Regions from separate parts of the Shewanella sp. GD03713 genome, predicted to be linked through region 2. Evidence: riboswitches for the same ligand, from Rfam matches in the RefSeq annotation. Region 2 holds a riboswitch; the other holds the start of a gene.
What was found. Region 2 has a riboswitch for cobalamin ahead of N5E87_RS17620 (TonB-dependent receptor). Riboswitches for the same ligand answer to the same signal wherever they lie in the genome.
Positions count from the first base shown of each region.

Region 1: another riboswitch for cobalamin. It lies ahead of N5E87_RS16680 (ABC transporter ATP-binding protein); the one in region 2 lies ahead of N5E87_RS17620 (TonB-dependent receptor).

Region 1 covers NZ_JAOCIW010000001.1:3,782,668-3,786,271, forward strand. Annotated here, with positions in the region: gene N5E87_RS16675 (iron ABC transporter permease) at 1-489, opposite strand, end outside; gene N5E87_RS16680 (ABC transporter ATP-binding protein) at 486-1,451, opposite strand; cobalamin riboswitch at 1,584-1,743, opposite strand; gene N5E87_RS16685 (histidine phosphatase family protein) at 1,924-2,646, opposite strand; gene metH (methionine synthase) at 2,857-3,604, shown strand, end outside.
Region 2 covers NZ_JAOCIW010000001.1:4,022,055-4,025,658, forward strand. Annotated here, with positions in the region: gene N5E87_RS17620 (TonB-dependent receptor) at 1-1,484, opposite strand, end outside; cobalamin riboswitch at 1,593-1,823, opposite strand; gene N5E87_RS17625 (hypothetical protein) at 1,951-2,619, opposite strand; gene N5E87_RS17630 (hypothetical protein) at 2,864-3,604, opposite strand, start outside.

The DNA.
Region 1 (3,604 bases), 240 kb from region 2:
CGCAAAGCCCCCCGCTCCGCTAAAAATCCCCGAATTGGCTATCGCGCCCGCATTGCCAAACAGGCCAGAACCTGTGAACAGCGTCAACATGACCACGGCACCAAACGAAGCACCGGAGCTAATGCCGAACAAATAAGGATCGGCAAGGGGGTTACGGGTCACGGTTTGTAGCACACTCCCCGCCAAGGACAGCCCAGCCCCCGCCACAAAGGCGAGTAAAATCCGTGGCAGTCGCAGCTCCATCACAATCCGCTCTGTCATGCTGCTGGTGCTTACGGCCTCATCAGTCATAAACAACTGACTGAGTTTATTGATAAACACATGCAGCACATCTAAAAAGCTAATGTTTGCCGCGCCAAAACTCGCGGCAGCGATGGGGGTGAGCAGGGCAAAGCCCGCCAAGCCTAAAATCAGCCATTGCTGGCGGGTGAGCGGCGTAAAAATATGGCTAAAAAAATTCATGGTCACCAATTTGAGTGTGTCTATCATGGCGTGGGTTCAACGCTATGCTTGTGCAAGGCCGCAGTTGGCGCCCCGGAGGTATGACAGGCGCAGGCCACAGGAGGTAACGCTTGAGCCGAAACTGGGTGGGTGTCACTCGCCGCGTCCGCAGTATCGCTCTTAGGCTTTTGATAGCCATAAAAGTAATTAATCAAGGGGTTACCATGCTGTGGATGGGGCGTCACTTGGGCGCATACCCCAAACACTTCGGCAATACGTTCTTCGGTTAACACCTGAGCCGGCGTGCCCATGGCACTCACCAGCCCTTTATCCAGTAGCAATAAGTGGTCGCACAGAGCGCTGGCTAAATTCAGGTCATGAATCGAGGCGATGACACTGATCCCAAGGCTTCGCACTAGCTCTAAGATTTGAATTTGATAGCGGATATCGAGGTGGTTTGTCGGCTCATCTAAAATCAATAACTGCGGCTGCTGCACTATGGCGCGGGCGATTAGGGCGCGCTGCTTCTCACCACCCGATAATCGATCGTATTGCTGATGCACTTTATGGCTCAGACCGACCTTTTCCAGCGCCTTGGCAATCTTGTCACTGTCTTCGCTGGAATGGCTATCAAACATGCCCTTGTGGGGCGTGAGTCCCATGGCAACCAATTGCTCTGTGGTCATATCGAAATATTGCGGCGTATCCTGCTGCACCACAGCGACTTTACAGGCAAACGCCTTGGGCGACAGCTCGCTAATATCCTGCGAAAACAGGCTGATATGCCCTTTAGCAGGGCGAATAAAGCGGTATAAACAGCGCAACAAACTAGATTTACCCGCGCCATTGGGGCCAATCAGCCCGAGCATTTCCCCCTTCGGCAGGGCAAAGCTTATCTCCGAGAGAATGGTTTTTCCCTCTATCGCCCAGCTCAATTGGCTGACCTTAAGTGCCATATTGGCGGAAGTCGCAGCGGGCGCTAAGGGCGCAAGGCTCGATGTGGAATGCATCACTAACGATTGCTCCCACATGAATATTGATTGGTGTTATTTGTGCCTGCCGCCGCTTGGGCCAACAGGACGAAACTCATTAATGTCATCTTCTGCTCCCTCGAGTTACCCGCTCGAGAACTAAGGCTGCACGCAGCGAAAACAGAAATAGGCAGGTATCCTGACTCGTAGGTAAGAAGCAAAGCGCTTCGACTACTCACAGTTGCGGGTACAGTTCGGGCTACTGACGGGCAGCTCCCCGATTCCCTATTATGTTTGGGTTATCCGGCGCGCTTAAATACTGTTGCCTTTAAGCAATAGCACTCAATCGCACAAAATTCCTAACACCTATTTCTGCGACCTTTGAGCTTAACGTACTGGGTTCGTTATCTGGCTCAAACGTCAGGGAAAAGCATTATCCTATATCTTGCTCATTAGGCAATGCTGTTTAAATCAGAAAATTTTCATCATACCGATGGCAGATGCGTTCAAGCTACTCACAGTGACCCGAGGGCCAGTCTAAACGCCAGTATCTTTTACCTTGCTCATCCTCGAGGACATTAATCGTCACCACCGCCGCCACGGGTAAGGCGAGCTGACTGTAAAAACCTAAGGTTTTCACCGCCCCCAGCGCCCTTGACATCAAGTGGCGAATAACCCCGCCGTGGGTCACTACCCAGATATTCGCCGCGGGAGCATTGGCATTAAACTCGCCGTGGGCCTGTTCATCATCCATCGCCAGCAGAGCAAACTCTTTATCGAGGATTTGTTCTATCGCCCCATCGATACGGGCTTCGAAACTTGCCATGGCTTCACCATTGGGCGGTGTCACCTCCCAGGGATTCTGCCAATAGGCCGCCATCCGCTCGCCATCGCGTTGATATAAATCATCGAGCAGGCAACCATCCCAATCGCCGAAGGCTATTTCCTGTAACTCCTCCAGCAGATTGACCTTAAGCGGCAAAGGCGCGGGCGCATCTAAACTACTGCCCACGGACGCACTCGAATGCAATTCAGCCGCAAAGGCCTTGGCAAACTCGGCGCAGCGCCTTGAGGTCGAGCTATAAATGCCGTGGCACACAGTCGCCTGCGCCTCCACCGTCGCCGACATCTGCCGCCAGCCTTTGTCGCTCAGCGGCACATCGACTCGGCCACGTAAAATCGCCCCGCCCTCGCATTCTCCATGGCGTAACAGTAATAACCTGAGCTGCTTCATCTGATCTTTCCTTTTATCGTTTTTATCTGGGTTATCTCGCCTATGCTATACCAACTTTAGCCTTGCCCTGACAATCCGATGTCGCGTATTATGGACGTCTATACGTATAAATGTCCAAAACATAACGAACGACATTCAATAATAAAATGCAATTTGTCACCCGATTGCGTACTTTGGACTCAACTTAGCTGTAGTAAAGGTAATCATTTTATGGCGATATCTCTCCATCGAGCCAGCCAAACACTGGCAGACATTCGCAACCAGTTGTCAAAGCGCATTCTGATTTTAGACGGCGCCATGGGCACTATGATCCAAGGCTACAAGCTGGAAGAAGCCGATTACCGTGGCGAGCGTTTCAAGGATTGGCATACCGACGTTAAGGGCAATAACGATCTTTTAGTGCTCACGCAGCCGCACATCATCAAACAAATTCACACCGACTACCTATTAGCCGGTGCCGATATTATTGAAACCAACACCTTTAACGCCACCACTATCGCCATGGCCGACTACGACATGCAGTCACTGTCCGCCGAAATTAACCGTGAAGGTGCGCGCCTCGCCCGTGAGGCCTGTGATGAAATCGAAAAGGCCACGGGTAAACCCCGTTATGTTGCCGGTGTGTTAGGGCCCACTAACCGTACTTGCTCTATCAGTCCCGATGTTAACGATCCCGGATATCGCAATATCCACTTCGATGAGTTAGTGACCGCTTACTGCGAATCGACCCGCGCCTTAATTGAGGGCGGCGCCGATATCATTATGGTCGAGACCATCTTCGATACCTTAAACGCTAAGGCCGCCTTATTTGCTATCGAAACCGTGTTCGATGAACTCTTTGGGCCAAATTCGCCAGCACGTTTGCCCGTGATGATCTCAGGCACTATTACCGATGCCTCGGGCCGAACCCTGACGGGACAAACCACAGAAGCCTTTTATAACTCCCTTCGCCATATCA
Region 2 (3,604 bases):
CCGCCAACAGGTTTTTCAGCACTTGGGTCGAAGACGATTTCATCTTCTAAATCGAGGCGATATAGGCTAACGCGTAGGCTTTGGCTGGCCACAGTCCAATCCCAACCCGCCTCATAGGAGCGGCCTGTCTGCGGCTTTAAGCCATACACATCTTTCGGGGTGTAAGCTTGCTCATCGACCTTAGCAAAGCGGAAGTTTTCATCGCCACGCAGATAGAATCTGTGCTCGGCGCTCGGACGGTAATTTAAACCGAACTCGAATGCGGTCGCATCTTCATCTAAATCGATGCCGTTTGGATACACATTGCCATCGACCAGATCGTCGGTCACCCGCGCATAACGGCCGCCCACCACATAGCTTAAGGTGTGGCTTAATGGCACAGTGGCTTGCAAGTAAGCACTTTGCATTTCCTGCACGTTGCTGCGTGCCGTAGAGTCAAACTCGGCCTTACCGCGGCTGATGTCTAAACCAGTGACTAGGTTTAGCTCACCTTGACGGGTGCTGTAATTAGCAAGTGCTTTAGGGCTAAACATGAGCAGCGAGCGAGTATTTTGGCTACCCGCGCCCCAGTTTAATGAGGTCACTAAGGTATCGCTGTAATCCAGATCCGCCGCTAAGGCCCAGTTTTGGTTAAGCTGATGCTGATAACCGCTGCGCGCCGCAGTGGTCATCTCATGAACATATTCGCTGCTATTAGAAGACTGACGTGGATTTTCTTTGAACTGCTTAGGGGTCAACGCCCCAGGATTCTCGCGGTCATCATCGTAATAGCTGGTTTCAACGAAGAAAGAATCTGTGGCAGTTTTATATTGAATACGGCCTAAGATAGAGCCAGTTTCATTGGCATTATGCTTACGATAGTTATCGCCTTGGTTGTAGCTACCGGTCAGGAAATAGTGCCAATCTTTATTGATGGCGCCCGACACATCGCCGCGACCTTCGTAGGTATTAAAGCTGCCGCCGGATAATTGCACGCTGCCGCCCGTATTCTCAGGCGATTTAGTTACAATGTTGATCACCCCGCCTACCGCTTGGTCGCCATAGAGCACGCCGGCACTGCCCGATAGAATTTCAACACGCTCAATTAAATTGAGCGGAATCGCATTCAGGCTAGGCGCGGCGATATCGATATTATTTAAGCGGCGACCATCGAGCAAAATCAAGGTGTTGTTAACCGCAGAGCTCGCGCTAAAGCCACGCATCGCGAAACTAGTACCAATGTTATTGTCGGATAGCTGAATACCGCTTTGACCACGTAACACTTCGGTCAAGCTGGTTGCGCCACTCTGCTCAATCGCAGCGGCATCAATCACATTCACATTAGCGGCAATATTTAAGGGGGTCTTGTCTGAACGGCCAATGACGACAATATGCTCATCGACTTTGGCAACGCTGGCATCATCGGCCGCCACGGCGGGGGCGATAACAGAAAAGCTGCAAAGGCTGCCGATCAGCAGCGCGATTTTAGTTGGATGTGTTCCCATTTTACCTTTAACTCCTGCAAGGAAAACGGGGCATTGGCGCCACGATACCGTTGATTCAGTAACAAATACTGACAGTCACTATCGCATTTTGAGATCTGCCCACCGAAATCTCAAAAACACCTTTAGGGCCGGTCTCCGGACTTAGGCTATGTCTATCTCAACGAGAGATAAACGCGAAACTGACCTTTGCACACTCGATTCTCTGGCTCATCTTGAGCTACCTAACGAATGCGGTCGTCTCTCACCTTTTACCGTTGCGGGGGCAGTGCCAGAATTTCACTGGCTTCCCGATTATCTCGCGACGAATGCGTCGCAAGCACCACAGAAGGTTGACTAAAAATGAGGTTCATAGGGCGAAAAAACCAGTTAACGCCCAACAAGGCTCGTGGCATATCAAGCCTGAGCGCGCGCATTATAGACGTCTATACGGATGAAAGTCCATGATCATCCGTCTATCGACTGACAACTACTTTAAGGAAAAGGGCGCTAAGGCAGAGATAAAGTCGGCACTGTTGGCGGCTTGCAGAGGAGGTTTATCGGCAGAAAACACCTCACCACGCATCGATTTATGCAGCAAATACAAATCCTTGTCGCCACTCACTACAGTGTAATAACCAATTTCGCCCTGGGGATGAGAGGTAAAGGCCGTAGGATTAAATTGAGTCGCGCCATGGAGATTCGGCATAGTGGTACAACCAAGAATGGCTTGAAATCCGTCGTGACCATCCACTTGGGTATCCCCCAGCTTTTGGTAAACCACCTCACCGTCACAGGAGGCTTGGTAAGTCTCGGCCATCGCATCTAAAAACTGCTCGGGGCTCACGCTTTCGGCCATATCCTTAAAGCCTTGCACACAAAACAGCGCACTCCATTGATTGAGCGCCTCCTGCTCCGGCACAAATTCCGCCATAAACATGCCCGCACGTTCTTCATGGTAGGCTTTGCGCCACCCCTCTGGCAGGTTAAATCCTAATTGCTGGCTAAAGACGGGGAGCACATGGGAATGGGAAGCACTGCTCTCATGGCGAGGCATATCCAATTTCGCCTCAACGGATTCAGAACCGATTAGGCTGCATAGCATCAATACGCTCGCGCCCTGCCATAACCTCATCTGCATATGGGGTATACATTTCATTATTATCATCCTTGTATCGCATTGTTATGGGTTAATACGACATATGAAATTGCATAGAAAACATCCAGCATTCTAGCGAAGATGTAAATAAGATAACAGTTAAAAAGCAAAACAAAATGATACTTATACAGTCATAACAACTGTAAAACAGCAAATAGCAGCCAAAGATAGGTCGGTGAGGGATAAACAAGCTGGTGAATGAACCTTCACCAGCTGAGAAATGCCCTACATGCCCAACAATGAGTTAGTCAAATGACCAATTGATTTTACGCTGCGGCCTTGCCTGACTCAAAATCGCCTGCCGTTGCTCTGGGGTCTCACATTGGGCAGCGGGGGTAAATTCCAGCGGCTTAACCACCAAGGAGTCGGCAGGTTGTACCGGCGATTTATCAAACATTCCCAGATTCATCGACCAAGAGACCCATTCTCCTTTTTCACTGATCCCCACAAAACCATCATTTGCCTGCGCTAACCAAGTGAGGCGCGGAATGCGTTCAATCAGTTGCTCGACATTTTTAAGGTCAGCCCGATAACCGACGGGTACCACTTTGCCGTCGGGGCGCGTAAAGGCAAAGGAGGACTTACCTAGGGTAATTTTGCTGCCTTGCTGCCAATATTTGTCGAGGATCTCTTGAGCATGATGAAAGCCAAACAGATAGGCGTAATCCGTATCGTCGGCGAGAATTTGCGGCGTGGCGTTGTCACGCAGTAGCAAGAATCCCGGGCCAACGCTGATAATATCCTTCACGCCTGTGATATCGGTTTTCTTGATCCAATCGACGCCACAGTTAATGCCATCGCCCCAGAAATGGGCATCCCCCGTTGGACTTAACACCGCAAACGCGCAACTGTTTGCCGTGAGACTTGCTACATCCTTAAGCGCGCTGCGGATAGGATAAGCATCACTGCGCCAGCCCCAACTCACCACTGAGCCATCTTTTTTTAAGGCGGCATAGGTATTTTGAAAATATTCGATATGTTTAAT